Regions from separate parts of the Silvibacterium sp. genome, predicted to be linked through region 1. Evidence: predicted binding sites of a transcription regulator. Region 1 holds the regulator's gene; the other holds the start of a gene.

Region 1 (15,294 bases):
CGTGATGTTGTCCACCGCAGTCATCGCGGTCAGCATGGAGTGGTCCTGGTTGTTGTACTTGTGCATGCCGTTACGCCCGACCAGAAAGAGATTCTCGAATGTCGAGGTGTAATCGATAATCTCGTCGAATCGATCGTAGGTGCCGAAATATGCTGGATAGGTCTTCGGCACGCGCACCACATGTGCGTCGAGCACATCCGCAGCCTTGAGAATGCCGATCTTCTCCACTTCGGCGATCGCGTAGCGCGCTATCTCGTCATTCTCCATGTGCCACATCGGGTCCGTGTCGTAGCAGAAGTACTCGAGCCCGATCCATACCTTCGTCGGGTCGGCAACCATGTACGGACTCCAGTTATTGAAGATCTGCAGCCTGCCCAGGGTCACATCCGGCTCCTGGATATAGATCCAGGTGTCCTTCAGCGGCGAGCCGTCCGGCTCCGTGACAGTTAACTTGTTCACGAGCAGCCCCACCGTGATGAAGTCGCGGTAGATCAGGCCATCGGCTACTTCCTTTATCTTTGCCGGAACAGGCGCATCCAGGCAGTGAATCAGTTCGCGGATTGGCATGGTCGAGAAGACGAAGTCCGCTGGGATGACCTCGCGCTCGCCGTTCTCATAGCGGACCTCAACTGACGTGACGCGGTTGCCATCCGTGAAGAGGCGCTCTGCGCGGGTATGCATGCGAACCTCGCCGCCCATGCGAACCACTTCGTCAGCCACGTGTTCCCACAGTTGGCCAGGGCCGAGCTTGGGATAGAGAAACTTCTCGATCAGAGAGGTCTCGGTGTCCTTCTGTGCGATGTCGCTCGACCTTTTTTTGCGGCTGAAGGCCTTCTTGAAGAAGTGCACAACGGCGGTGCGCAGGGAGAGCCCCTTGATGCGCTGTGCGCCCCAGGCCGCGCTGATCTGATCGCAAGGCACACCCCAGACTTTTTCCGTATAGGACTGGAAGAAGGTCTTGTACAGCTCTTTGCCGAAGCGGTTGATGAGGAAATCTTCGAGTGTCTTCTCTTCTTTGCGCGGGAAAATACGCGCAAGCAGATAGCTGACGCCGATCTTGATGGTTCTCACCGCGCCCAGCCGCGTCAGAGTGCCTGCGCTCAATGTGATTGGGTAATCGAAGAAGCCGCGGAGGAAGTAAATGCGGCTCTTACGCGGACGCACCAGCATCACGAGGTCTTCGTCTTCGCTGGCGGTCTTCGCATTTACGGTTGTCGTCCTGTTCTGGTAGCTGACAGTATGCGCGCCATCGCCGTTCTCATCGGCGACGATCGGCATCAGTTCCGTCCACCAGTCCATCACGCGGTCCACCTTCGAGAAGAAGCGGTGGCCGCCAATATCCATGCGGTTGCCCTTGTACTCGATCGTGCAGGAGATGCCGCCGATGCGGTGGCTCGCCTCGAGCACGATGGGGCGGATATCGCTGCGGCGCAGGAACTCGAGCGCGGCGGTGAGTCCGGCGGGTCCGGCTCCGATGATGACTGCGGTTCTGCCGGCGCTCATCGGGCGACACTCGCAGAAAGAAGATTTACCAGCGGGGCGGCATTGCGCGAGAGTGGCGCGCCGCAGATGTTCGTTCTCTTAGACATGGGCAATCCGTGCTTGCCAGGGTCGACGGCGGGCGCGCGGCCGGCCGGACTGGCGGTTGCGAAGCGGGCCTCAGACCCGCTCAGGAGGTGAACGCCGGAGCGCTCTTCGAATCGTCCTCGGCTTCGGCTGGAAGCATGAGGCCATCGGTAGTCAATGTGTAGTTCTGATTTCTCCAGACGATGGTGCTGCCCGCATAGCTCGCGGCCCAGTAGAAAAATCCCAGCAGATCGCGGAAAGGGAAGATCAGCGCTGTGCGCAGCCAAGTCGTTTCGTGGACGACATTGCGGCTGAGCATCGCGGCCATCGCGATGCGGCTCAGCAGGCTGTAGCCCAGCAGAATAAGCGCCAGGAGCGGGAGGTGCATGCCAAGAGCAGCCACAGCTCCTAGAATGCCGAAGGGCACGCTGAAGGTCAGGCAGGTGCCGAAGTGCCCCTTCGGGCGCGAGAAGCGCGTCGACTTCATCCAGCGGACCTGATGCTTTTGCGAATCCACAAAATCCTCATTGAGCACGATGTGGTCGATCACATGTGAGGAGAGCACCACCGTATGCCCATTGTTGTGGATGCGGTTGCCGAGTACGAAGTCGTCTGCGCAGTAGGAGCCGAGAGCGCCGAAGCCTCCCATCTCACGCATGCAGATGCGCCGCGCGGCCATTGTGGGACCCAGCGTGAACTGCATGCCTTCCATCATGTTGGCTACAAGCACGCCTGCCGTCATTTCCACTGACATGCCGGCTGCTTCAAGATGCGACCAGAGGCCGGTGCCGATGCCGCGATAAAGGCATGTCACCGCGCCGACCTTCTTGTCGGCAAAAGGAGCAACGACTTCGCGAAGATAATTCTGCGTTACGCGTACATCGCTGTCACTGACGATGAAGATGTCATGCGTGGCCACGCGCTCCATCAGTTCGAGCGTGCACACCTTGGCGTTGATGTACCAGGGCTCGCCGGTGAGCACAAAGCGAACGGGAATATACGGGTAGCGGGATGCGACGCGGCGGGCGGCTTCCAGGCCGGGATCATTGGCGACGCGTGCTCCGAAGAGGATTTCGTATTCGGGGTAGTCCTGCCGGAAGAAGCTTTCGAGGTGTTCTTCCAGGCCCGGTTCGTAGCCGTGCAGCGGCTTGAAAAGCGAGACCGGTGGTGCAAACGGCAGGGAGGCATTCCCTGGGACAGCGCGACGGCGCCGCGTAAAACGTTGCGCGGCCAGAAAAACCAGAATGCTGAACACCGTGGAGCTCAGCAGGCCCAACAGGCTAAGGCCAAGCAGAAGTTTCATCATGAGTTGGTGAAGGTGCCCGGGTTGCAGAGTCCCCATGGCGATCGAGCACACTAATAGACTAGCGCAGCGGCGCGAAAGTTGCGCTGAGATATCGTAATTGACTCGAAAAACGGCACTTACCGCTTCGTCCTAGGCTTCGGAATCACCACTACCGGCCGTACCGCGGGCCGGCGCAGCGGCACCATGGCCGAAGCTGCGGGCTGATTCATCCCTTGCATGCGGGAAACCATCTCCGACCGTACGTAGTCCACAAAGCCCTGCATCTGGCGGTTCATCTCTTCCATGCGCTCGCGCATCTGCAGGATGATCGCGATCCCGGCGATATTTACGCCCAGGTCGCGCGCCAGGTTCAGGATGAACTCCAGCCGCTCCAGGTCCTCGTCGGTGTACATGCGCGTATTGCCGTCGCTGCGCGAGGGCTTCAGCAGGCCTTCCCGCTCGTAGAGGCGAAGCGTCTGGGGATGAATGCCGTACATCTCGGCGACGGCCGAGATCATGTATGCGCCTTTGGACTTGCGTTTGGTCGGCATGACCTTCCTCAGGGAGTAAACAACTGGGCTTCCGATGGTTGCGTGCGGATCGCTCCAAAGCGCACCACGCGGGGAAAGAATCCGAAAAACTGCCCTCCGGTGATCTTATACGGGACAAACGCCTTGATCACATACCCCTTGCGGTGCTCGATTTCCACCATGATGGCGTCGCGGTAGCCCTCGCCTGAAGGTTGCCCCATGGTGACATTCGAGGCCATGGCCGCAGCCGGCAGCTTGCCGCGCTGTGCCCGCTCGAGAAGCTGCTGGCGCAGCAGGCCGTGGAGCAGGGAAGCATCCGGCGGCATGTGATGCTGCGCGATGCTCTCCATCACGGCCTTGCCTTCTTCGTTCAGACGAAAGCCGAAGGGCCCAAACTCGCCATATTTGCGCAACATGCGCTTGCCGTAGGAGACGGCGGCGTTCAGCAGCTCGTTGGCGTCGTCGCGTACGACTTCGTCGGTTTCTGTCTGCGCTGGCTCTATCATCGCCGTCTCTGTTATCTCTCCCTGAACGAGGCTATACCTTCGTCCAGAGTTCTTCGCGCGGATCTTCGGGGTTGAGGCGCGCCAGCTCGCGAAGGATCTCCTTCGAGCGCTCGTCCTGTACCTTGGGTACCGCAACTTCGATGGTGACAATCTGGTTGCCGCGTACGCCCGCATGGGAGGCCGAGGGAACACCGCGTTCGCCCATGCGCAGCTTCTGCCCGCTCTGCGTGCCTGGCGGAACTTTCAGCAGTGCGCGCCCATCAATCGTGGGAACTTCGATCTTCGCGCCCAGCGCTGCTTCCGCTACGGTCACCGGGATCGTGATCTGGATGTCGTCGCCCTGACGCGTATAGACCGGATGCGTGCCCACGCGGATGTTCAGGTAAAGGTCGCCGGGCACGCCGCCGTGTACTCCGGCATTGCCCTTGCCGGCCAGCCGGATGCGTTGTCCGTCGCGCGTGCCTGCCTTGATGCGGAACTCGATGGTCTCGGTCCGCGTCACCGTGCCCTGTCCGTGGCAGGTGCCGCAGGCGTTGCGCACTTTGCCGGAGCCGCCGCAGCGCGGGCACTGGATGTTGAACTTCATCCGTCCGCCCATCTGTGTGACCTGGCCGGAGCCATGGCATTCCGGGCAGGTGTGCGCGCCGCCGGTCGAAGCCTTGCCCTTGCACGTTGGGCAGATCTCCTGCCGCTGCACCTGCAGCTTCGTGGTGCCACCGCGGATCGCCGTCCAGAAATCCACCTGCACCTGGTATTCGAGGTCGCTGCCGCCCTGCGGACCTTCCTGCTGCCTTCCGCCCTGGCCCTGATTGAAGATGCCGGAGAAGATGTCCTTGAAGCCGCCCCAGCTCGAGCCGCCCTGCTGCTGCCCGGCCGCGCCCTGCTGGTTGGCAAAGTCCGAGAAGTCGAAGCCGCCGAAGTCGAACGGCACTTCCTGGCCGCCGCGTCCTGGGCCTCCCTGGCCGTAGCCGGGACCATAGGCGCCGCGCGCCGCAGCCTCTGCCGTAGCCGGGTCGATCTGGTCAGAGTAGAAGCCGAACTGGTCGAAAACCTTCCGCTTCTTCTCGTCGCTCAGAATGTCGTTGGCTTCCGAAATCTCCTTGAACTTCTCCTCGGCCTTCTTGTCGCCGGGGTTTACGTCCGGATGATACTTGCGTGCGAGCTTGCGGAAGGCTTTGCGAATCTCATCCGCTGTCGCTGTCTTTTTCACGCCAAGGATGGCGTAGTAGTCCTTGTTTTGAGTCGATGGCATCGTTGGTCAGCTCTTCTCAAACTTTCCGGCAGGATGACGTCTCAGGCCTTCTCGGGCTTAATTCGCCTGGCACTGGGGGCACCAGTACACGGTGCGTCCGCCCATCTCCTGCCTTTTGATTGTCGCACCACACACAAAGCACGGCTTGTTGTGGCGGCGGTAAACGTAATGCACTTCCTCATCCTGCACCGGGCGCCGCGCATGAGGACGATCCTTCGGCCGCGTCGTCACGATGCGGCGGTCTTCCATCGCTTCGGGCATCAGCTTGCAGGCGTCTTTCCATATCGACCGCAGCTCGGCGAGCGATACGTCCTTGCCCGGCCGCATTGGATCGATCCGCGCACGATAGAGCAACTCCGCACGAAAGATGTTGCCGATTCCGGAGAAGATGCGCTGGTCCATCAGCAACAGGCCGATGGCGGTCTTACGCTTGCGGATGACGGCGAAGGCCGGATCCGGGTCGGCATCATCCCGCAACGGGTCTGCGCCCAGCCGCGCCAGCAGCGCAGCCCACTTCTCCTCGTCGAAGATCGAGCAGTCGGTCGCTCCACGCAACTCGATCCAATCTGTCTTGTTCCACATGCGCAGCCGCAGCGCGCCCTTCTCAGGAGGCAGCGGCATCTGGCCTTCCCAGAAGTCGCCGTACATGCCGAGATGCACATGCACGATCAGGTCTTTGCCGAAGACATACCCCAGATGCTTGCCATACGCCTCGACCGACTTCAGCGTGCGTCCGTCGAGCACGGTCGCGTCGGGGAAGCCTCCGTTGGGAGAATCCACATGCAGGCGATGACCGGCGAGCGCGGCGGCGTGCTGCTTGGCAAAGCGATGGATCTCGTTTCCTTCGGGCATCGATCTCCGTTCTTGAGTTCCGGTATTCGAACATCTCAAAAGCTCTGTGATTCCAGCCAAAGCGACCAAAGGGAGCGCACTGGCCCGGCGGTGCCGCTCAAGCCTGTTGTCGGCACTGGGCGGGGGCGCAAGCTTAGTTCCACACCATGCGCGCTTCCACCGCTTCCACGCGCCAGAAGAGATCAGGCTCTGCCTTGTTCATCTGTACGCGGAATTGCTCGGCCTCTTCCTTCGTGTCGAACATTACCCGGTTGTACACCTGGCCCGCGCGAATCTGTTCGCACTTCCAAACCATGCTCGATACCGTGTTCGCTTCCGTCATTGCACTCCTTCGCCGAAAGTCTGGCTAAAAAATGAGGGGCGGCCCTTTACGGAGCAGCCCCTCGGTAATGCAAACGCAGCTGGCTGCGCGCTTACTTCTTCTCTTCGACGTCCACGTACTCGGCGTCGATAACACCTTCGTCCTTCTTGGCTTCCTCGGTCGTGCCAGAGGCCGCCGCGGCGCCGTCGGTCGGGGCTCCCGGTGTTGCACCGGCCTTGTACATCGCCTCGGCCAGCTTGTGCGAAGCGGCAGTCAGCTTCTCGCGCTCGGCGTTCATTGCCGCCGCATCCGGCTGACCTTCCAGAGTCTTCTTCGCGTCGGCCAGGGCGGATTCCACCTCGGCCTTCTCCACGCCGGAGACCTTGTCGCCGTTGTCCTTCAGCATCTTCTCGATGTTGTAGACGAGACCGTCGAGCTGGTTGCGAGCCTCGATCTCCTCACGCTTCGCCTTGTCCTCGGACGAGTGAGCTTCGGCTTCCTTCGCCATGCGCTCAACTTCTTCCTTGCTCAGGCCCGACGAGGAGGTGATGGTCACCTTCTGATCCTTGCCGGTCGCATTGTCCTTGGCCCAGACGTTCAGGATGCCGTTCGCGTCGATGTCGAAGGTGACCTCGATCTGCGGCACGCCGCGCGGAGCCGGAGGAATGCCGCTCAGCTTGAACTTCGCCAGCGTGCGATTCTGTGCGGCCATCGGACGCTCGCCCTGCAGGACGTGGACTTCCACTTCCGTCTGGCTGTCAGCTGCCGTCGAGAAGGTTTCGGTCTTCTTCGTCGGGATGGTCGTGTTGCGCGGGATCATCGCTGTCGCCACGCCGCCCAGCGTCTCGATCGAGAGCGTCAGCGGGGTCACGTCGAGCAGCAGAAGATCCTTGACCTCACCAGCCAGAACTCCGGCCTGAACCGCCGCGCCAATGGCAACGACTTCGTCCGGGTTTACGCCCTTATGGGGCTCCTTGCCGAAGAGCTCTTTCACGATCTGCTGAATACGCGGCATACGTGTCTGGCCGCCGACGAGCACAACTTCATCGATCTTGCTCGCGTCCACGCCGGCATCGATCATGGCCTTCTTGCAGGGCTCGATCGAGCGCTGCAGGATGCCTTCGACCAGCTGCTCCAGCTTGGCGCGGGTCAGCTTCTTCACAAGATGCTTCGGGCCGGTCGCATCCGCCGTGATGAAGGGCAGGTTGATCTCGGTTTCGATTGCCGTCGAGAGCTCGATCTTGGCGCGCTCGGCCGCATCCTTCAGACGCTGCAGGGCCATTTCATTGCCCTTTGCGCCGAGGTCGAGACCCTCTTCCGCCTTGAATTCGGCGATGAGCCAATCCACGATCGCCTGATCGATGTTGTCGCCGCCCAGGTGGGTGTCACCATTGGTCGACTTCACTTCGATGACGCCTTCACCGACTTCGAGGATCGAGATATCGAAGGTGCCGCCGCCGAAGTCGTACACGGCGATGGTCTCTTCCTTCTTCTTGTCGAGACCATAGGCCAACGCGGCTGCCGTCGGCTCGTTGACGATACGCTTGACGTCCAGACCGGCAATGCGGCCGGCGTCCTTGGTCGCCTGGCGCTGCGCATCGTTAAAGTACGCAGGCACGGTGATGACGGCCTCGGTAACGGTCGTGCCGAGATAGTCTTCCGCCGCCTTCTTCAGCTTCTGCAGGATCATGGCGGAGATCTCGGGCGGGGTGTAGTCCTTGCCCTGAGCCTCGACGACGACGTGATCGCCCTGCTGCTTGACCTTGTAGGGGACCATCTTCATCTCGTCGTTGACTTCATTGGCGCGGCGGCCCATGAAGCGCTTGACGGAATAAATGGTGTTCTGGGGGTTGGTGATGGCCTGACGCTTGGCCACCTGGCCCACGAGACGCTCACCGCTCTTGGTGAAGGCTACGATCGAGGGGGTGGTGCGACCACCTTCCTCGTTGGCGATAACCTTGGGCTCGCCGCCTTCCATCACCGCGACGCAGGAGTTCGTGGTGCCTAAATCGATACCGATAATCTTTGCCATTTGGCTGCTCCTCAACTGTTGACGACTCGCGTCAAGCACTACATTCGCACTTGAGTGAGTTATTGTCAATCTATCTGATGCGGTCTCTGCCATCCGGGATGCAGGAGGTTTTGCCTGTTCCCGACCGGCAGGCCGGACTCTGCATCTTCCGCCCCTACTCGCGTATCCAATTGAGGCATATCTGTTTGTTGGCTGGCCCTGCGGTTCGGAAATGCCGTCTTCGCGACCTTCATTAGCCACAGACCGGCACGCGATTTTCAATCAGAAGCAGGAACATGGCAGACGAACGTAGTCAGCAGGCGCAGAATGCCGGGGTAAACCCCTGGCTTATCGCTGTTTCGGTGATGCTGGCCACCTTTATGGAGGTCCTGGATACGGCCATCGCCTCGGTGGCGCTGCCGTATATCGCCGGGTCTCTTTCGGCCTCGAACGATGAAGCCACCTGGGTGCTGACCAGTTACCTGGTCGCCAATGCCGTGATCCTTCCGGCCAGCAACTGGTTCTCGCTGCGCTTCGGACGTAAGCGGTTCCTGCTGACCTGCGTGGTCATCTTCACGGTTTCGTCATTCTTCTGCGGCGCGGCTCCTACGCTCGGCATCATGTTGCTGGCTCGCGTCATCCAGGGAGCCGGCGGCGGCGCCCTCCAGCCACTCTCGCAGGCCATCCTTCTCGAAAGCTTCCCGCCGCAGAAGCGTGGCATCGCCATGACCGTGTTTGCCTTCGGCGTGGTCGTGGCCCCGGTACTCGGTCCCACCCTGGGTGGCTGGCTAACCGATACATACAGCTGGCGTTACGCCTTCTACATCAATATCCCGGTGGGTGCGCTGGCGGTCTTCATGATCAGCCGGTTCGTGCATGATCCGCCGTACATCAAGAATGCCAAGGCCGGCAGGTTCGACAACCTGGGCTTCGGTCTGCTGGCGATCTGGACCGGCTGCCTGCAGGTCATCCTCGACAAGGGCCAGGAGGACGACTGGTTCGGTGCTCTGTGGATCCGCTGGGCGACCTTCTTCCTCGTGACCTCGTTCATCTGGTTCATCTGGCATTCGTGGCGCTCGAAGTCGCCGCTGGTCAACCTGAAGACGCTCAAGAACTGGAACTTCGCCATCGGCTGCCTGCTGATTGCGATGTTCGGCCTGTGCATTTACTCCATGATTACGGTCCTGCCGCTCTTTTATCAGGATCTGCTTGGTTACACTGCGTTCACCGCTGGGCTGGTCGTAGGACCGCGCGGCATAGGGTCGATTCTCGGCATGCCGGTGATCGGCTACCTGGGCGGCAAGATCGATGCGCGCTACCTGCTGAGTTTCGGCTTCATCACCTTCGGCGTCATGTCGCTGTTCTTCGGCAACCTCACGCTGGATATCGGGCCGACCACGCTGCTGCTGCCCATCGTCGTCACCGGGTTTGCGCTGAGCTTCGTCTTCGTGCCGATTACCACGCAGGCTTACGGCACGCTGCGGAATGATCAGATCGGTTCGGCCAGCGGTATCTTCAACCTCCTGCGTAACATCGGCGGATCCATTGGAATTTCTGTCGCGCAGACATTGCTGACACGGCGTACGGATGCGCACCAGAATGAAATCGCCAATTACATTCCGCGATCGGGCACATGGTTCGAGCAGCAGACGACGGCGCTCAAGAATTATCTCGGGCACATGACGAATCCGGCGAATGCGCAAGGCGCGGCCTCGAGCCGGCTCTACACCGAACTTGGGCAGCAGGCGCAGCTGTGGTCTTTCGTCGATGTCTTCCGCTGGATGGCATTGTTGTGCTTCGGCTGCGTGGCGCTGGTGTGGCTCTTCCGCAAGGTCGTGCCGGGCAAGAAAGCTCCGGCAGGCGCGCACTGACCTGAAAAAGCCCGGCATCCGCCGGGCTTTTCGCTGCACTCCATCTGCTCTGCGTGCGCTGTTGTTAGTAGCGCCGCAGCATGCCGACCACGCGCCCCTGGATTGCCACCTGGGCAGCGGGAACGTAGATCGGGTCCATTTCGGTATTTGAGGGCTGCAGGCGGATCGTCGAACCCTCGACGTAGTACCGCTTAAGCGTGGTTTCCATCCCTCCCACCAGCGCTACCACGATATCGCCTTCGTGCGCGACATTGCCGCGTTCGACAAAGACAAAGTCGCCGTCGACGATATGCTCATCGCGCATTGACTCGCCGCGTACCTGGAGAGCAAAGACTTCACGGTTGCCGACGACATCGGTGAGCGCAATGGAATCCTGGTTTTCGACCGCCTCAATCGGCAGGCCGGCGGCAATGCGACCTAGCAGGGGAAAGCGCTCGGCGGAACGGGCTTTGGGAGGGCGTGCCGGTAGCACATCGATCGAGCGGCTGCGGTTGTGCGCGCGCTGCAACAATCCCTTGTTCTGCAGATTGGTGACGTGCTTGTGCACGGTGGCCAGCGAGCGCAGCTCGAGCCCTTGGGCGATCTCCTCGAACGAAGGAGAATAACCGTTGCGCTGAACAAACGCCGTGATGAAGTCCAGCACCTCTTTTTGCCGACGCGTGACAGCCATGCGTACATTTTAGCGAATAAAAAGCGAATTGCGGAGATTTTTTCTTTTGCGCCTCGCGTTCGCCGCTCCCTCGCTGCGCATGAGGAGGTTTCTGCTTTGCGAAGCGAGTCTGGTTTCCTTTTAGAACTTGCGGCGCCTGTGTCCCAAAGAGGAATGATGGGCTGCTCTCGCATAGCTTTGCCTGTTGTTCGCCCCGCTTCTTTGCGCGAAATTGGGGCACGAGGAAATACGAGATGCGACTTCTGGTGGTGGATGGAGATCGGGCCCTGGCGGCGTTGCTGCAGCGATCCTTTGCCGGCGAAGGGCATGTGGTGATGGTGGCGACCGATGGGCAGGAAGCGGTAGAGCTGTTCCAGGCATCGGCTCCGGATCTGACGATTCTCGACCTGAACCTGCCCCGGCGGGATGGCCTTGAGGTCCTGAAGTTCTTGCGCGGCACAGGAGAGGATGCTCCCGTGGTGGTTCTGACGGCGCGGTCCGGTGTCGAGGTGCGGGTACAGGCTCTCGAACTCGGAGCTGACGATTTTTTGCCCAAGCCTTTTGCGATGGCCGAGCTTCGGGCACGCTGCCGGGCGGTCGTGCGTCGCCGCGGCGCCGCCGCGCTGGTGCTTCGCCAGCGCGGGCTCGAAGTAAACCGCGTGGAGCGCAGCGTGCTTTGCGAGGGGCGCCCGGTCGCTCTGACGAACAAGGAGTTCGCGCTGCTCGAATATCTGCTTCTCAACCGCGGCCAGGCCGTCTCCCGGGCGGCGCTGCTGGAGCACGTATGGGAGCTGCGCGCGAGCACCACGAACGTAGTCGATGTGTATGTGAACTACCTGCGGCGGAAGCTGAACGATACCGGTCAGCCGGCGTTGATCGAGACCGTACGCGGGCAGGGCTACGCGATCGGTCTGGCTTCGCAGGCCTGAATCGCGATCGTCTTCCGGTAAGACATCAGAAATCGAGGTCTTCATGTTCTCAGCACCCTATCCCCGGGAACTCGCGCATCCCCGCACATCCTCTCCGTCGGTGCCGCCGCGCGCACGCACGGCCGTTCTGGTCAGCTCCGATCTTTCCTTTCGCCAGCGGGTGCGGGATACGCTGTCCAGCCTGCGCTGGCAAGTGAGGGAGGCCTCGGGAGGCGCTGAAGCGCTGGGCATGCTCGATGCGGAATCCGCCGAGACGCTGGTTGTCGATACTTGGCTGCCGGATCTCGAGGTGACGGAATTTCTCGCCGAATGCCAGAGGCTCTTCGCCGAGATGGATGTTGTGGCCTTGGGCGATGTCGAGGCCGCGGGCCGTGGCCGGAGTCCACGCCGCAACGAGGTGCTGCTGGCCGTGCGCCGCGGCCAGGATGGTGACGGCGCAGCCTGGAACGCGGCCCCGGTGATTGAAACGTCGAGGGAGATATCGAGGCCGCTGCACGCTCCACTCCTTCATCCTGAAAATTCCGCTTCGCTCCGTCCGTCGACGGCGAACATTCCATCTGCGGTTGCCAGCCTACGGCTGCCGGAGTTCATCGGCGAGGATGCAGCCATGCTCGAGGTGAGCCGGCGTATCCGGCTGGTTGCGCCGCGGCCGACGCCGGTGCTCATCCAGGGCCCGACAGGCACGGGCAAGGAACTGGTGGCGCGGGCTCTCCATCGGCTGAGTCCTCGTTCCTCACGGCCATTTGCTGTGCTCAACTGCGCCGCTATTCCCGAATCGCTACTCGAGGCCGAGCTCTTCGGGCACACCCGGGGCGCATTCACGGGAGCGGTGCAAGGGAGAACGGGCAGGATCGAAGCAGCGCATGGCGGAACACTTTTTCTCGATGAGATTGGCGAGATGCCTTTGCCGCTTCAGGCCAAGCTGCTGCGCTTTCTCGAGAGTGGGGAACTGCAGCGCATCGGGGACAACGAGGCGGTGAAAGTAGACGTGCGGCTGGTTGCGGCGACCCACCGTCCGTTGGCGCGAATGGCGAGGGAGGCGAGCTTCCGGCTCGATCTTTATCACCGGCTTTCCGTCTTCTCGATCCGCACTCCTGCGCTTGCCGGACGCGTTGCCGATATCGATCGGCTTACGGAGTTCTTCCTCGCCCGGCTGGCTGAACGCAGCGCGGCGAGGAGCCTGTCTTTCGCGGCCCGCGAGCAACTGCGTGGTTATTCCTGGCCAGGAAACGTGCGCGAGCTCGAACACGTTCTTGAAAGAGCCTGGATCCTCGCCGAGGAGCGCGCGGAGATCGGGGTTGCAGAGATCGAATTCGGCAACGACGAAGAATCGGCATGAGAGTTTTTCAATCTACTCCTGTGCGTCTTTGGAACACCTTTTGCAGATATGCGAAGCGGAAGGAGAACCGGCCATGCATGTGACCACTTTGCTGAGCGAGCAACTCGAGCGCTACCTGGATCTGACAGGGCTGGAGATGAAACTGACAGCCCAGAACGTAGCCAACGTGGACACGCCTGGATACAGGACCGTGGGTCTCGACTTTGCCGCGGAGATGGAAGCCTCGCTTGAGGAGATCGCCGGGGAAAGGCGCGATGAAAGTCATGGAAAACCCTCAACGGTGCGCCGCAATGCGTCTGTGGAGCGTGTCGATGGGCTGATCGAACGGCCTGATGGCAATAACGTCTCGATGGATCGCGAAGGCCTGAAGATGGCCGAGGATCAGCTGAGGTTTCGCATGGGTGTCTCGCTGCTCAAGAACGAATATGCAACCGTTCTCGATGCCATCCACGCAGACAGCAAGTAGATGAAGTCGATGCGGCCGGGATCAGGGAGGAGAACCGGAAATGAATCTCTTCGGAATCATGCATGTGAGCGGATCGGCGCTCTCTGCCGAGCGGCTGCGGGCCGAGGTCGTGGCGGCGAACATGGCCAATGCTGAAACCACACAGACGCCGCAAGGCGGACCTTACCGGCGTCAGCATGTGGTCTTCGAGTCCGAGGCGCCGAGCTTTGCCGATGCCTTCACGGAAAACGGCTTTTCGGCCGAGGCCGAGGGCCGGATCGGCGGAGTGACGATTGCCGCCGTCGTTCCCGATCAGTCTAAGGGACTGCGCCGCTACGATCCGCAACATCCCGACGCGGACAAGGATGGCTATGTCTCTTATCCGGACATCAATCCTCTGACCGAGATGGTGGACCTGATGAGCGCGAACCGCGCTTACGGACTCAACAGCTCGGCTGTGCAGGCAACCAAGGCGATGATCAGCTCCTCGCTGGACATTCTCAAGTAGTGCGGCAGGAAATTCGTGCAGCAGAGATGAGGGAACCATGAATCCGATTCTTCTCAATGCCGTGGCCGGAAGTGGCGTAACACCGGCTTTCTCGGCAACACCCGCTAGCGGCCTTTCTGGCGGCGCGAGTGGAGGCGAGTTGCCTTTCAGCGATCTTCTGCGCACGGCGTTCGAGAGCGAGCAGCAACTCGAGAGCCAGGCGAGTAGTACGGTGCAGGGGCTGATGGCAGGCGATGGCGTGGACGTGCACGAGGCGATGATCGCAACGCAAAAAGCGAATCTGGCCTTTGAGATGACTCTGGCAGTGCGTAACAAGGCCGTGGCTGCGTATCAGCAGCTGATGCAGATGCAGTTCTGATGCGCGACGGCACCATCTGGCACCGTTGAACGTGTGGAACGAACTTGCCGATAAACGATCGTTGAGGATGAGGGGCAGTGGCGGAACGAGAGACACCGACGGAGACGCGGGCCGAGGGAGCATCCGGGATGCAGCCGGGAAGACGCCCCGGCGAAGGGCCTCAGGCAGGTGGCGCCCGGGCCATGCGCGAGAGGGCTGCGCCGGCAATTACGCTTGCCCTCGGGCGCTTTCTTGAGGGTTGGCAGAGGCTCGAATCGCGGCAGCGGATGTGGTTCGGAGCGGCTGCGGCGCTGGCTCTGCTCAGTGTGGTCGCCATCGGCTGGTATGCGACGCGCACGGACTGGCGGACGCTTTATTCCGGGCTCGATGCCGAAGATACCCGCGAAATGTCATCGACCTTGAGCGGCGCCGGCATCCTTGTCCACGCGGTGGATGGTGGAACGCTCCAGGTGCCGGCCGAGTCACTCGATAAGGCGCGGCTGCTCACTGCGTCGAAGGGCGGTCCTCGCAGCGGACGCATGGGCTTCGATCTCTTCGACAAGCCGAACTGGATCGGCTCGGAGTTCGAGGAGAAGGTGAACTATCAGCGTGCGCTTGAGGGCGAACTCGAGCACACCATCGGGACATTGGCCGACGTCGAAAGCGCCCGGGTCAACCTTGTTCTGCCTCATGACTCTCTCTTCACCGACCAGCAACGGGAAGCCAAGGCCTCGGTCGTGCTCAAGCTGCGTCATCGTGATCTTTCGACGGAGAGCTCAGAGGCGATTCGCAATCTGGTCGCTGCTTCGGTCGACGATCTGCGTGCGGAGAATGTTGTCCTCGTCGACAGTACTGGCCGGCAGTTAGGGAAGAAGAGCGCGAGCATCGAGACGGCGGCTCTCGAGCAGTCGCT
Region 2 (15,294 bases), on a different contig from region 1:
GGTTCAGCAAAGGAAAGTGGCGGCGGAGCCAGCGGTACTTCGGTCCGAAGGAGTTCGGGAACTCCATGGCGGCGGTGGCGATGAAGACCTCGTAATCCTTCAGCAGTTCGCGCACCACGCGCTGGCTGTCCTCGATCACCGGCAGGTCTTCGAAGAAATCCTCGGAGCGGAGGTAGCCGTCGAGGCGCTCATGGCGATCGGAGGAGACGATATCCCAGAGCCACTTGCCGCGAAGGTCGCCCTTGGTGATGGCTTCCTGGTGATCGCGGTTATAGCGGGCGATATGTTCGGCGAGAGTGTCGGCCAGCACCTCGTCCATGTCGATACAGATACGCTTCATGCGTTCCCATCCTGTCGAGCCCTGTGGCGGGCTTCTTCGATGTTCGTTACTGAGCTTTGTTGCGCAGCGCGCCGGGTGCGGCGTCGGGCGGAGCGGCCTCTTCGCGGTCGTGATACAGCAGGCGGCCGCAGCTTTCGCAGGGCAGCAGCTGGCCGGAGCGGATCTGATTCCAGAGCTGCGGGCGCACGCCCATCTGGCAGGCCGTGCAGCGCTGGTTCTCGACGGCGGCGAGCGCGGTGCCCTTCGACTTCGTGAGGCGATCATAGGTAGCGAGGCGGGTGTCGCCGTCATTCCTACCGGTGATTTGCGAGCGGTAGAGCTGGCGGTCGCGCTCGAGCGCTTCGAGGCGCTGCTTCTGCTCTTCCGTCCTGGCCTGCGCGGCTTCCTTCTCGAGCTCGACCACGCGGCTGTGGTCGGAGAACTCCTGCCGCGACTTCGCCAGTTGCGGCTCCAGCTGTTCGGAGCGCTCCATGCTTTCGAGTTCGCGGTCCTCGATCTTCACGATCTCGGCCTCGGCGAATTCAATCTCATGCTGCAGCGCTTTGAACTGCTCGTTGGTCTTGACGCTCGAGGACTGGTCGCGGAACTTCACGATCTTCTGCTGCTGGTCCTTGAGGTCGCTCTCCATGCGGCGCCGCGCGGCGTCCTCGTCCTTGAGAGCCTGTTCGGCCGTGGCGACGGCAGTCTTCTGGCGCGCGAGTTTTTCTTCGAGCGCTGCGATTTTCTGCGGCAGGGCCGCGAGCCCGGTGCGCAGGGCTGCGATGGCCTGATCGGTTTCCTGGAGCTGGACCAGTGAGAGCAGTTCGTCGTTCATGACCTGAAGAGCAGTCTATAACGGACGGCGGTGAGCCAGCCTCGGCGTCAAACAAGGACCTGCGGTTCTTTCGCTCGCGCACAACCGCGGATCTCTCCACTGCGCGAGACGAAAAACCTGTCTCGCTCCGGTCGGGATGACAGGTTTGTGGCGATGAGGCGGTCCAAAGCGGGCTCGTCGATCCAGCAGGGATCGCGTAGCGCGGGCCGACCGGTAGAATGGCCTTGCCAAACGTTTGCGGTCCGCTGCGTGCCCCTGCGCGGAAAACCGGATCGCGAAATTCCTGCCCTGGAGTTATCTTGCGAGTTGCTTTGCGTTCCTTTCAGACTCTTGCCCTGCTTGCTTCTGCATCCGCTTCTCTCGCGCTGACGCTTCCTCTCGCAGCGCAGAGCTCTGCCCCGACGGATCATCCGCAGAAGGATCATCCCTGGACGATCAAGGAGATTTACAGCAGCGATGACCTGACGGGCGACGCGCCGGGGGACATCAGCTGGTCGCCGGACGGGAAGCGTGCAACCTACTTTGCCGACAGCGGCGACGTGATGCAGATCGACACAGCGGACGGCAAGCTGACGAAGCTGGTGCCGGTGGGCAAAATTGCGCGCCTGCTGAACGCGCAACTGCGTGAGAAGGACGCCGACCATCGCAGCCGCTACAACCAGCCGGACTACATCTGGTCGCCCGATTCGACACACATGCTGTTCAATACCGACGGCGAGTTGTGGAACTACGATCTCGCAAGCGGCGAGGGCACGACCATCGGCAACACGGGCATGCAGAGCGGGGACGATCCCAAGTTTTCTCCGGACGGCGCACGGGTTTCCTACGTGCGCGATCACAACCTCTACGTGCAGCCGGTGAAGGGCGGCGGCGGGACCGTCGCGCTGACCACGACGAAAGAACCGACGCTGCTGAACGGCGAGATCGACTGGGTCTATCTCGAAGAACTTGATACGAGAAGTAATTATTTCTGGTCGCCGGATTCGAAACAGCTTGTGTATCTGCAGATGGATGAGGCGAAGGTGCCGGAATATCCGCTGACCGACTGGATCCCGGTGCATGCGACAGTCGACGAGCAGCGCTATCCGCAGCCGGGCGATCCAAACCCCGGTGTGCGCGTGGGCGTGGTGAGCGCCGAAGGCGGCGCGACGCAGTGGCTCAATATCCCGGTGAGCGCGAACAATGACTACATTCCGCGCTTTGGCTGGGTGAGCGCGAACGTGGTGTGGGTCGAGGTGCTGACGCGCGACCATAAACATCGCGACCTGTATTTTGCGGACACGCGCAGCGGCAGCGTGAAGCGCGTGCTGGCCGAAACCGAGCCGAAGTACTTCACCATTGCCTATGACATCACGTTCGTCGGCGATCACCAGTTCCTGAACACCGGCTGGCAGGATGGCTATACGCACATCTACCGTTACACATTCGATCCGGCCAATCCGCTGGGGAGTGACGTCAAGCCCGCGGGCGAGCTCGAGCATGGTGAGTACGAGGTTGGCGAGATCAAGGCGGTCGACGAGGCGAAGGGAACGATCTACTACCTCTCGAACGAGGGCAACCCGCGCGATCAGCAGGTGTGGGCGGTGCAGCTGGACGGCACCGGCAAGCGCCGCGTGACGAAGTCCGATGGCTTCCATGCGCCGGAGTTTGCGCAGAAGGGTGGCGCGTTCATCGATACCTCATCGACGCTGACGACGCCCGCCGTGGTGAGCTACTGCACGGGCGCCGGCGAGTGCACGCCGTTCTGGAAGTCGCATCCGGTCGCAGGACACACCCTGGTGCCTCCGGTGCTGCTGACGCTGACCGCGGCCGACGGCAAGACGATGCTCTATGGCACGCTGCAGTTGCCGGTGGGTGAGAAGTCTGCGGCGAGCGTGCCGCTGATCGTGAACCCGTATGGCGGGCCCGGCGTGGGCACGGCGAAGAACAAGTACGGCAACCGCAACTGGTACTTCGATCAGCTGATGGCCGAACATGGCTTTGCGGTGATGCACGTGGACAATCGCGGCATGGCCGGCCGTGGACGCGCCTTTGAGCAGGCGGCGTATCACAGCTTCGGACCTGCAGAGCTGGCCGATCAGCTTGCGTCGGTGGATCAGGTGCTGGCGAAATATCCGCAGCTCGACGGGCATCGCATGGGCTGGTTCGGATGGAGCTGGGGTGGCAGCTTCACGCTTTACGCGCTGAGCCATTCGGACCGCTTCCTCGCGGGCGGCAGCGGCGCGCCGGTGACGGATTGGCGCCTCTACGACTCGATTTATACCGAGCGGTACATGGGGCTGCCTTCGCAGGATGAAGCGGCGTATCGCGACGACTCGGATGTGAACTCGGCGGCGAAGCTGCGCGGACACATCGTGATCTTCCACGGAACAGGGGACGACAATGTGCACCTGGGCAACACGGTGCAGTACATCCAGAAGCTGATCGATGCGGGGATTCCATACGACTACAACATCTTCCCGCGCAAGACGCACTCGATCGCAGGTCCTGCCGCGCAGGGCGAATATCACACGCGCCTGCTGCAGGAGTTCGAGCAGTACGTGATGCATCCGCAGCAGGAGCAGTAAGGATGCAGGCTCCAATGCATATCGCGCCGCATCCTGACGACCTTATTCGCACACGCACTGCGCTCGGTGACTTCGAGCTGACGGTGCTGAGCGATGGGGCGTTCAAGCTCGACGGCGGCGCGATGTTCGGCGTGGTGCCGAAGACGCTGTGGGAGAAGCGTATGCCGGCCGATGCGCAGAACCGCATCACGCTTGGGCTGAACACGGTGGTCGTGCGCACTGGCAAGCATGTCGTCGCGATCGAGACGGGGCTCGGCAACAAGATGAGCGAGAAGCAGCGAAGCTTCGTCGAGGCGAAGCAGCTTCTGCCTTCCTCCTTCGCGGCGGCGAACATCCGGTTCGAAGAGGTGGACGTGGTGATCAACACGCATCTCCATTTCGACCACTGCGGCTGGAACACGACGCTGACCGATGCGGGGAAGGTTGTTCCGACCTTCCCCAACGCGCGCTACTTCGCGCACAAGGGCGAAGTGGATCATGGGCATCGTCAGCTTGAGCGCGATGCAGTGAGCTACATCAGCGCGAACTATGATCCGCTGATTGAGAGCGGGCAGATGACGCTCATTGAGGCGCAGCCAGGCCAGGCGCAGGAGATTGTGCCGGGCATCTCGGTTGAATGCTTTCCCGGACACACGGCGCAGACCATGGCCGTACACATCGAGTCAGGCGGCGAGCATGCCTGCTATATCTCGGACCTGATTCCCACCAGCGCGCATCTCGATGTGACCTGGGGCATGGGATACGATCTCGATCCACTGCGGGTGATCGAGGAGCGTAAGCGGTTCTACGCGCGCGCCATCCCGGAGCGGTGGCTGGTGCTCTTCACTCACGATCATGATCGCCCGATGGGATACGTGCGCTGGAATGAAAAGGGCAAGCCGGAGCTGGAACGGTAAAGGCTGGTCCCAGGTCTCAGAATCGAGACCTGGGCACCCGGCGCCTGTTCTCAGGCAGCGCCTTCCTCATGGCCGTGCTTGGGGTGATGGTGGTGTTTGCCGGAGCCCGTCGTCGTGCCGGTTCCAGTCCCGCCATTGCCCGTCCCGCTGGTTCCAGTGCCACCACCCCCGGTCGTACCTCCACCGGTTGTCGTTCCACCGCCGGATGTTCCGCCGTCTGTGCTTCCACTGCCTCCGGTGACGCCGAGCGCCGCGGCAATCGCTGCACCCTTCGGCGAGCCGAGGCCGGTGCAGGCATCCCAGCCGGTGGTGGCCTCGTAGCCGCCGTTGCCGCCGGAGATGTCGTTGTTTCCCGAGGTAATGTCGTTGAAGGCCGAGGCCGCGCCGTACAGTGTTGGGTTCACGAAGCCCACGCTCGAGCCCTTGAGCTGATTGACGATGGCGATCAATGCCGCCCACAGCGGCGCAACGGCGCTGGTGCCGCCGACCACCACCTGCTGACCGTCGACGAGCACGTTATATCCGGATGCGGGCGAGGCATCGCCGGCGACATCCGGTACGCCACGGCCGGTCAGCGCGCTGGCCTGGCCGCTGCCGGTGGTGGCGCTCAGGCCGCTCTGCCACGTGGGCACAGAGAAGGCGGTGCTGACGCCGCCGCCGGTCGAGCCGCCTTCTGAGCCGTCATTCCAGACCACTTCGCTGGTGATGGCAGTGCTGCTGGCTGTGATGCGCGTGCCTCCGCAGGCCAGCACATACGGGCTCGAAGCGGGAAAGTCGACGACATTCGAGTTTGTGCCGTCCACCGAACCGCCGTCGCCGGCCGCCACAGTGATGGTGACGCCGAGGGCTCCGGCCGACTGGCAGGCTTCGTCGAGCGCGGTGAGCGAAGACTGCGCCCAGCTGGTCTCCGGACCGCCCCAGCTGATCGAGATCACCGATGGCTTGTTGGTCGTGTCGTGTACGGCGGTGGTGATGGCATCGATGAAGCCCTGGTCGGTGTTCGTCGTGAAGTAGACGGCGATCGTCGCGCCGGTGGCGATCGAGCCGACCACCTGGATATCGAGATCGACCTCGCCGTCGGCGTCGCTACCGGTCGTGTTTGCGCCGCCGTCGACGGAGACCGCGACGACAGTGGGTGGGGTGATGCCGAGATTGTTGAAGTAGGTGTCGAGGCCGGAGGCGCTGTAGCCGCCGCCCAGTTCAATGATGCCGACGGTCTGTCCGGCGCCGGTGCCGCTGGGGAATCCATAGAGCGCGGCGACCTGGTTGGGATTGAAGCTGCTCTGCGCGGCCGCGGCAGGAGCCACGCCACGCGGCTGGCGGCGGATATGGGGCTTCGCAATCGGACGGGCATCGAGGCCGAGGACGGCTTCGACGATGGAAGCGTGTTCTTCGGGCAGCGAAAGCGTGCCGGTAAATCCATGGAATTTGTGGCCGGTTGCGGTGGTGTAATCCTGCAGCGTTACGCCGAAGGCCTTTTCGAGCGCAGCAGCAGTGCCACGCAGCACGACGGTGCGGCGGGCGAGGCTCGAGGCAGACTCGTCGATGCTGAGACCGTGCTGGTGGGCGAAGCGGCGGATCTGATCGAAGTCGGCCGGGTTGGCGGCGTAGTTCTCGAGGAACTCCTGGTGCGAGAGGTGCTTCTTCAGCTCGTGCAGGTGAAGGGGATTCTTGCGGCGCACGATGACCGAGACGGTGATGACCTGTTGCGGCGAGGTCGCGCCGGCGGCGGTGGCGTTATGCGGGGCTTTGCGTTCGCTGTGAGCGAGAGTCGTGCGCTTGGTGCTGGCGTTCGTCATGATTCGGGGTCACCTTCCGGGGGTGAAGAACTACCGACGAGGTTCGCGAAGCAGGCGCGGATAGCGCTGGCTCCGCATGCGGAACTGCAGGCTGGCGGGACTGCTGACCGGGGACGCGAAACACTTTACCTGAATCTGTCTCCCGGTGTAGTCGTACGCCTGGATACAGGTGCAGATATCCCTGTGTAAGTCGTTTGGATGCGTGAAGGTGAGCGCAGTTACAGGATGAAATTTACAAGAAAGGAATGTCGCGGGGGACGTTACTGCGGATGGCAAGGGATTGGCGACAGCGTGGGGGCGCGGGGAAGCGCGAGGGCCGGGCGACTACAGTGTCTCGTGATGGAAGAGATCGTCCTCTTCCTTGCACGGACTGCAGGTGCAACCGACCGCGCAGCAGATGAGCACTGCCACGCCGATGGTCACCAGAAACGCAGGAAGATAATCACTGATCCGCGTCAGGTGTCCCAGAATGTCATGCATGCGAGTGAACCACATAGGAGCGACTCCGCTGATTAAGAATCCAAATGGGGCCGGATGGTTTCCTAACAGCGATGATGGGGGTGGACCCATCATCTCACTGTGTTAGACGAGAGCGGTAGGAATTTGCCGCAGCGTCCTACAACTTCCGGAGTAGATCGCTGCTGGCCTATCCCGTCGCCCCGTCTCCTGACATATCGACCCGGCGAAGAAAGGCGCGAGAAGATTTGCGTATGGGAGAATAAAAGGCGAAAATATATGTATGCCTGATTCCGCCCACTCCGCGCTCTCCGGTTCCTCTTCCGCAGACGCGGCGGCAGCGGGCGAGCCGCGCGTACGCTGGCTCTTTCTCGATCTGAATTCGTACTTTGCTTCGGTCGAGCAGGAGATGCGGCCGGAGCTGCGCGGGCGGCCGGTGGCAGTAGTGCCGGTGATGGCCGATACCACCTGCGCGATCGCCGCGAGCTATGAAGCGAAGGCCTTCGGCGTGAAGACGGGCACGCAGGTAGCCGAGGCGCGGCGGCTGTGCCCGGGCATTCAATTCGTCGAAGCGCGGCACGGAATCTACGTGGACTATCACAATCGCATCGTCGAAGCGGTGCAGCAGTGTGTGCCGGTCTCGGCGGTGCTTTCGATCGATGAGATGGCGTCGAGCCTGATCGGCCGCGAACAGCCGCTGCGGGCAGCGCTCTCGCTGGCGAAGCGCATCAAGCAGGTTCTTCGCGAGCAGGTGGGTGAGACACTGCGCTGTTCGATCGGACTCGCGCCGAATCGCTACCTGGCGAAGATCGCGTCCGACATGGAGAAGCCGGATGGCCTGGTTGCGCTCACGCCGGACCTGCTGCCTGCGGCGCTCGAACATCTTTCGCTGCGCGACCTGCCGGGCGTGGGCGCTCGCATGGAGAAGCGGCTGCACATGGCCGGCATCCGGACCATGGAACAGTTACTGCGGCTCGACCGCGAGCAGATGAACCACGCCTGGGGCAGCATCCAGGGAGAAAAGCTTTGGCACTGGCTGCGCGGCGAGGACTTTCAGGATGCGGCGCTCGAGCACCAGAAGTCGATCAGCCAGAGCCACGTGCTGCCTCCCGCGCTGCGCACCCCGGAGGGCTGCTATGCCGTCGCGCACAAGCTGCTGCACAAGGCGGCAATGCGTCTGCGCGCGGCGCGGCTGTGGACGACGAGCATCTCCGTCTCCGTGAAGTTCGTGGTCCCGAAAGAAGAAGCGCATCGGCTGCACTACTCCGGCATTCCGCAGGAGGGATGGTCGCAGGGCATGTCCGTGGTCGAATGCCAGGACAGCCAGACGCTGGTGGAGGCGCTGTGCAAGCTGTGGGAGCGATGTCCGAAGGACGCACGACACCGGAAGCCGTTCTACGTGGGCGTAGGACTGGGGAACCTGGTGCCCGACCATCTGCACACGCTCGACCTCTTCGGAAACCTTGAGGGAGAATCGCGGCGCACGCGCCTGACCACGGCGATGGACTCGCTCAATCACAAGTACGGCCTCACGACGCTGATGCCAGCGAGCATGCTGCTGGCGCGGGCCGCCGCGCCCACGCGCATCGCATTCACAAACATTCCGGACTTATTCGAGTAACTGCTTCGCGCAGGGCGATCCGCCTTCGGCCTCCGCTCCCTCTGGTCGCGACTTAAAGAGCGAGGATCGGGTTCGCAGGATCTCACGGTGGCCGATTCAAGCCTTCTGTTGGCCTAAGTGTGGGAGTGAAGGTCCTTCTCACGCTTCGGTCGGAATGACAGGTGCAGGAGATAATAGGCATAAGCAGGCGAACGGGGTGTTCTCGCTTCGCCGCTACCCTTCAATCCCCGAATGCTAGATCCGCTCTCGCTCCTGGCCGACAAACAGCGCACCTACCGCGGACGCCTCGCGCCCTCGCCCACCGGCCTGCTGCATGTGGGGCACGCGGCCACGTTCCTCACGGCGTATCAGCGGGCGAAGGATGCGGGCGGTGTGCTGGTGCTGCGCAACGAGGATCTGGATACGCAGCGGGCGAAGCCCGAGTTTGTCACCGCGATGGTCGAGGATCTGCACTGGCTCGGCATGCACTGGCAGGAGGGACCGGAGCTAGGGGGACGCTATCGTCCGTATAGCCAGAGCCGGCGGCGGGCTTTCTATCTTGAGGCGTGGCGGAAGCTGCGCGATGCAGGGTTGATCTATCCTTGCCGTTGCTCGCGCAAGGATCTTGCCGCGATCTCCGCGCCGCATGAGGGTGAGGAGGACGACGAGCCGCGCTATCCGGGCACGTGCCGCCCCCTGCCGGTGATGTCCGGGCTGGCGATGGCCGGCCTGCCGGGGCAGGACGAAGCGCCGCGCCACTACGACGAGCCCGCGGGCGTGAACTGGCGCTTTCGCGTGCCCGATGGCCGCGCGATCGAGTTCGAAGACGTCCACCTCGGGCCGCAACGCTATGTCGCAGGCAAGGACTTCGGCGACTTTCTCGTGTGGCGGCGCGACGATGTGCCTTCCTACCAGCTGGCCTGCGTGGTGGATGACGCGGCCATGCGCATCACCGAGGTGGTGCGCGGCGAAGACCTGCTGAAGTCGACGGCGCGGCAGATCCTGCTCTACGAAGCACTGGGTTTCAAACCGCCACGCTGGTTCCACTGCCCGCTCATCCGCGATAAGGATGGCAATCGTCTTGCCAAGCGGCATAATTCGCTGGCCCTGCGCACATTGCGTGAGATGGGACGCGATCCGCGCGATCTGCGCATGGCGCTGCTGGGCATGCCGAGCAGGATCGCTCCCAGAGACTAGCCTCTGCTCTGCGGAGAAGAGGCCGCCTTCGGCCTCCGCTCTCTCTGGTCGCGATTCTGCTCGGAGGCGAAGAGGCTGGAGTTCGAGATTTAGAAAACAACCTGTCATTCCGACCGAAGCGAGCAACGCGAGCGCAGTGGAGGAACCTGCGGTTCTCAGGAACAAGTGAGGATCCGGGCGCCCCGTCCAACCTTCGCCGTCCAACCTTCGCTTGGGCGGGAGGGACAGGATTTCTTCGTGGTGAGCAGCTTCTGTGTTTCCCCACTCAAGCCAACAGAAGGCTTGCATGGGCCACCGTGGGGCACCCGGCAAAAGCCTCGCCCGCGACCAAAGGGAGCGGAAGCCGAAGGCGGATCGCTCTACGCGCAGTAGCAGTCCTGTGCTATGCTCTGGCAAACGCCAGCCATGCAGATGTCCGCGGCCAATCCGGTGATCTTCGCCAGCACTCGTCGCTGGAGCCGGGCCTATGCGCGCGCGATTTCCCCCCGCAAGCACCTGCGTGTCCTGAAGCATCTGCGCGTTCTGCCTACCAGCACGCGACCTAGCCTCTTCGGCAGCGACTAGTCGCCGCTGCCCGCCGCTGCGCTCTTTGCAGAGACGCTCCCACGCGAGCGCCCGGCGACCGGAAGAAGACCCTCTCTCATACAACGAAATATTCCGGCAATGCGCCCAGTCACACGGTGATTCGGGCCCCAGATCATCCCGTAGGGGACTCTGCGGGATCAAGGAGAGACGTAGCTATGAGCACCTCGACAGCCAGCATGACGCAGCAGACAGCCAGCGCCGACATCCGCGCCCAGTACGGGCCCAAGCTGGTGACCCCGCTGCCCGGCCCGAACGCGCAGCGCATCGTGGCCGACGATGACCGGCTGATCTCGCCCAGCTACACACGCTCCTATCCCATGGTGGCGAAGCGCGGCCGCGGCATCCGCGTGGAAGACGTGGACGGCAACGAGTTCCTCGACTTCGCGGCCGGCATCGCCGTGACCTCGACCGGACATTGTCATCCCGAAGTCGTCAAAGCGATTCAGGATCAGGCCGCTGAGCTCATCCACATGTCGGGGACCGACTTCTACTACGAATCGCTGGTCACCATCTCCGAGCGCCTCTCGGCGATTGCGCCGATGAAGGGGCCGCATCGCTTCTACTACGGCAACTCCGGCGCGGAAGCGGTCGAATGCGCGCTCAAGATCGCGCGTTACCACACCGGCCGCCAGCATGTGATCGCCTTCTTCGGCGCATTTCACGGACGCACCATGGGCGCTCTTTCGCTCACCGCCTCAAAGCCGCAGCAGCGCCGCCGTTTCGCTCCGCTGGTGCCGGGCGTGACGCACGTGCGTTATCCCTATGAGTACCGCGGCTGCGGCGATTCGCAGGAAGAGAAGGACGCCTTCGCGCTCGAATGCGCACGCTACATCGAAGACCGCCTTTTCAAGACCACGCTGCCGCCCGAGGAAGTCGCCGCGATCTTCATCGAACCGATCCAGGGTGAGGGCGGTTACGTTGTTGCGCCGACGATCTTCATGCAGGAACTCCGCCGCATCTGCGACAAGTACGGCATCCTGCTGGTGGCGGATGAAGTGCAGTCCGGCGCGGGCCGCACGGGCAAGTGGTGGGCCATCCAGCACACCGGCGTGGAGCCGGATATCGTCTGCTCGGCGAAGGGCATTGCCTCGGGTATGCCGCTCGGCATCTGCATGACGAAGGCGCATGTGATGGACTGGAAGCCGGGTTCGCACGCATCGACATTCGGCGGCAATCCCGTGGCGATTGCCGCGGCGCTGGCGACGATGGACATCCTTGACCGCGAGGCGATTGCGAACGCAGAGAAGATCGGCAACCTGATGCTGGAGCGCCTGCGGACGTGGACGTCGAAATACGGCATTGTGGGCGATGTGCGCGGACGCGGCCTGATGATCGGCGTCGAAATCGTGAAGAATCAGCACTCGAAGGAAGTTGCCGGGGCATGGCGCGACCGCATTGTCGAGCTGGCCTTCGAGCGCGGACTGCTGATCCTGGGCTGCGGCGAGACCTCGATCCGCCTGGCTCCCCCGCTCGTGCTCAACGAGCACGAGGCGACGATCGCCCTCGACATCTTCGAGGAGAGCATCGCCATCGTGGAAGCGGAACAGGGCAAGTAGCCAGGATCGCCGTGGTGCAGGACTTTGTGCCACCCCATTCAAGCCAACTCCGGCTGGAATGGGCGCTGGAGAATAGCGAATACACAGGGTGCCCGCTTCCCACAACGGGAGGTGGGCACCTGTTTTTCGTCCGCGCGTGGCGTTTTCGTCTTCGGCCCGATTTTTCAGCAGCTCGACCGTTGGAAACGCTATCCTTTTGCATCTATTAGGAAATAACCTCTACGACCATCCAGAAGATGCAACAAATTCCCGCTGCTTCCGTCAGTCATAGGTAGAGAATCATAGCCGGGGAACACCGGCCGAATTTAAGACCTTGGAATGAATTGGAGCGTGGATGATTCATCAGCAGCGTGTTGCTGTCGTCCTGCCAGCCTATAACGCGGGACTCACCCTGGAACGCACCGTGCGTGAACTCCCGCCCGGCGTGGTGGATGAGTTGATCCTCACCGACGACGCGAGCTCGGACAATACCTGCGAGCTGGCGGTGCGTCTTGGTATCAAGACCATCCGCCATGACAAAAATCGCGGCTACGGCGGCAATCAGAAGACCTGCTATACGGCGGCGCTCGCTTCGGACGCCGACATCGTCGTGATGCTCCATCCGGATTATCAGTACGCGCCGGGCCTGGTAGGCGCGATGGCCGGCCTTATCGCCAGCGGGGAGTATGACTGCGCCTTCGGTTCGCGCATCCTTGGCAACGGAGCGCTCAAGGGCGGTATGCCGCTCTACAAGTATGTTTCGAACCGTGCGCTTACCCTGGCGCAGAATCTGCTGATGGGGCAGAAGCTTTCGGAGTATCACACGGGCTATCGCGCCTGGAGCCGCAGGGTACTGGAGCGGCTGCCGCTGCTGAGCTGCTCGGACGATTTCGTCTTCGACAACCAGATGATCGCGCAGGCCTTCTATTTCGGCTTCCGCGTGGGGGAAATCTCCTGCCCGACGCGCTACTTTCCTGAGGCTTCGTCGATCAACTTCCGGCGCAGCGTGATTTACGGCTGCGGTGTGATGCGGACGGCGTTGGACTATCGCCTCAAGAAGATGGGGCTGAGCAACCCGTCCTTTCTGGAGGACGAGCCGAAGGAACGGCTGACCACCCACTCGATCCCGGAACACTGTTACCTTTCGTAAACCCCAGGCGAGCAATTGGCTACGACTTCGAATTCCTTTCCGCTCCCCGCAGGCGCGGCGCCGTCGATGACCGCCTCTCGCCCGGAGGCGATCCGTCGCGCGGTGCTGACCGCGATGTGCCTGTTCCTGCTGTTCTGGTTCGGCTACTTCGTCGACAAGACCTGGCATTGGGCTCTGGTCAACGACGCTCCGCAACTGAGCTATCTCATCTTCCTGATGAAGCATGGGATGAAGCCCTACCGGGACATCATCGAGATGAACATGCCCGGCACCTACCTCGTGCACTTCGCGGTTCTGGGGACCCTGGGCTGGAGTGCGCTGGCGTGGCGCATCTTCGATGTGCTGCTGATGCTGGGGATCGGTGGCGCGATGGTGGCGATTGCGTGGCCCTACAGCCGTGCGTCCGGCATCTTCAGCGCGGTGCTTTTCGCGCTCTTCCATGGCCGTGACGGCATGGGGGAGACGGGTGAGCGCGATCTGGTGATTGCCGCCCTGCTGCTTGTGTCCTACGCTGCCGTCTTTTCCGTGCTCAGGCGCGGGCGCGCCTGGCCGATGTTCTTTGCCGGGTTGTGTGCCGGGTATGCAGCGACGATCAAACCGATTCCATTGCCGATGGCCCTGCTGCTGGTGGTGGTTGGAGCGCTGGCCTTCCGGCGCGAACAGAAACCCTTGTGGAAGCCGCTGGTAGCCGGGCTGACGGGGATGGCAGTCGCGTTTGCGATCGTCGGAGAGTTCCTGGTGCACGAGGGCGTGCTTGGGCTCTTCCTGCGCGAGGAGCACGAGATGCTGCCGTTTTACGCGCATCTTGGAGATTTCGATCTGCACTGGATGCTGCAGAACTGCTCGACCTCGTCGTTCCTGACGTTGTCGGTGCTGGCCCTGGTGCTGACCCTTGCGCTGCGTGCGTGGCAAAGCTGGGAGGACCGGCTGCTGCTGACCGGCATTGCCTTCGGCGTGTTTTCGTACTTCTACCAGCAGAAGGGGACGCCGTATCACCGCTATCCGATGATCGCCTTCACGCTGCTGTGGTGCGGGATCATCTTCTTTCGCGCCATGCGCCGGCAGGGATTCGTCCGGTGGCTGGCGGTCGTTGCGGTCGGCTATGGCGTAGTGCTGGCTCCGCTCTATGCGCACACGGCGGCGAAGCGGCCCTGGTCCGAGGATTATGAGCACGGGCTGACGGCAGATCTGCAGGCGCTGGGTGGCGCGGGGCTCTCCGGACATGTGCAATGCCTGGCCACCTCGGCCGAATGCGACACGGTGCTCTACCGGATGCAGCTGGTCCAGGCAACTGGCCTGGCCTATGACTACTTCGTCTTCAATCGTCGCCCGAGCCCGGTGGTGACGGAAAGTCAGCAGCGTTTCTGGGCGCAGATGGAGCAGAATCCGCCCAAGGTGATGGTGGTGACGGTGGGGCTCTACCCGAGCGACCGCTTCAGCTACGACAAGCTGGCGCTGTGGCCGCAGTTCCAGGCCTATCTCGGCGAGCACTACCGGCTGTACGCGGAGCGGGAGTTTCCGATGTTCGAGCAGAGATCGATCGGCTACCGGCTGTATGTGCGGACGAACTGACGGCGGTAATCGGCCGAAATAGATTTATTTTCAATAAGTTCAATCCTTCACCCGAGGCTCTGAAAGGTCATCGCAAGCCGAAGGAGACCGGCTGGAATGCCGCATTTCCGGCCGGAACGCGAATTGCATGCGAAGACAGCCGAAATGAAGGAGTAGAATCTAGGGCAAGTGACGAGGGAGTCCGCGGACCTGGCGATTCATACCACTGCAAATACATTTGTCGCCTGCGCTACTTCCTTGCCGCTTAGGGCGTCGAATGGAGAAGACGGAGAGGCAGCTGACGGGTTTCCCGGGCAGGGAAATCTGCATCTGACTTCTCTCGTTTCGCTTTTTCGCCGCATGAGAAATGAGGTTTCTTCGTGAATTCAACGGTCAAGCAGATCATTTTCTGGGTCTTCATCTTTGCGTGCCTGGTGGTCCTGTGGCAGGTCTTCCAGCGGAGCACCGGTCATGGCGCGGACACGGAAATTGCCTTCTCCGAGTTTCTTCAGGATGCTCAGCACGGGCAGATCACAGACCTGACCATTACTGGCAACGAGGCGCACGGCAAGCTTGCAGGCGATAAGAGCGGCAGCTTCCACACCACGATTCCGCTGAATTACTCGCACCTGTACGACATCCTGGACCAGAACCATGTGAAGGTCAGCATCCGGGATAACCAGGGCAGCGCGTGGTGGAGCATCCTCATCCAGTTCTCGCCGGTCATCGTCATCGGCGCGCTGTGGTTCTTCATGATCCGCCAGATGCAGTCGGGCGGAAACAAGGCGCTGTCGTTCGGCAAGA

What was found. The regulator LexA, encoded in region 1, represses DNA repair genes until DNA is damaged. The targets are predictions, from matches to a motif close to CANTTCGCTTTTTATTCGC.
Region 2: the regulator LexA is predicted to act here: its motif matches at 7,131-7,149, upstream of QM649_RS10000 (DNA polymerase Y family protein).

What each region holds. Positions count from the first base shown of each region.
Region 1 is NZ_JASGFD010000004.1:37,404-52,697, reverse strand. It holds gene QM649_RS02440 (NAD(P)/FAD-dependent oxidoreductase) at 1-1,503, opposite strand, end outside; gene hpnI (bacteriohopanetetrol glucosamine biosynthesis glycosyltransferase HpnI) at 1,670-2,872, opposite strand; gene QM649_RS02430 (MerR family transcriptional regulator) at 2,989-3,402, opposite strand; gene QM649_RS02425 (hypothetical protein) at 3,411-3,887, opposite strand; gene QM649_RS02420 (DnaJ C-terminal domain-containing protein) at 3,919-5,139, opposite strand; gene QM649_RS02415 (Fpg/Nei family DNA glycosylase) at 5,197-5,991, opposite strand; gene QM649_RS02410 (hypothetical protein) at 6,125-6,313, opposite strand; gene dnaK (molecular chaperone DnaK) at 6,405-8,324, opposite strand; gene QM649_RS02400 (DHA2 family efflux MFS transporter permease subunit) at 8,600-10,174, shown strand; gene lexA (transcriptional repressor LexA) at 10,239-10,844, opposite strand; gene QM649_RS02390 (response regulator transcription factor) at 11,078-11,752, shown strand; gene QM649_RS02385 (sigma 54-interacting transcriptional regulator) at 11,796-13,091, shown strand; gene flgB (flagellar basal body rod protein FlgB) at 13,165-13,557, shown strand; gene flgC (flagellar basal body rod protein FlgC) at 13,598-14,044, shown strand; gene fliE (flagellar hook-basal body complex protein FliE) at 14,082-14,402, shown strand; gene fliF (flagellar basal-body MS-ring/collar protein FliF) at 14,480-15,294, shown strand, end outside.
Region 2 is NZ_JASGFD010000022.1:40,212-55,505, reverse strand. It holds gene QM649_RS10030 (5' nucleotidase, NT5C type) at 1-340, opposite strand, end outside; gene QM649_RS10025 (zinc ribbon domain-containing protein) at 387-1,154, opposite strand; gene QM649_RS10020 (DPP IV N-terminal domain-containing protein) at 1,454-3,721, shown strand; gene QM649_RS10015 (MBL fold metallo-hydrolase) at 3,724-4,617, shown strand; gene QM649_RS10010 (S53 family peptidase) at 4,668-6,416, opposite strand; gene QM649_RS10005 (hypothetical protein) at 6,741-6,911, opposite strand; gene QM649_RS10000 (DNA polymerase Y family protein) at 7,156-8,493, shown strand; gene gluQRS (tRNA glutamyl-Q(34) synthetase GluQRS) at 8,725-9,669, shown strand; gene QM649_RS09990 (hypothetical protein) at 10,054-10,233, shown strand; gene QM649_RS09985 (acetyl ornithine aminotransferase family protein) at 10,410-11,810, shown strand; gene QM649_RS09980 (glycosyltransferase family 2 protein) at 12,145-12,939, shown strand; gene QM649_RS09975 (hypothetical protein) at 13,006-14,511, shown strand; gene ftsH (ATP-dependent zinc metalloprotease FtsH) at 14,871-15,294, shown strand, end outside.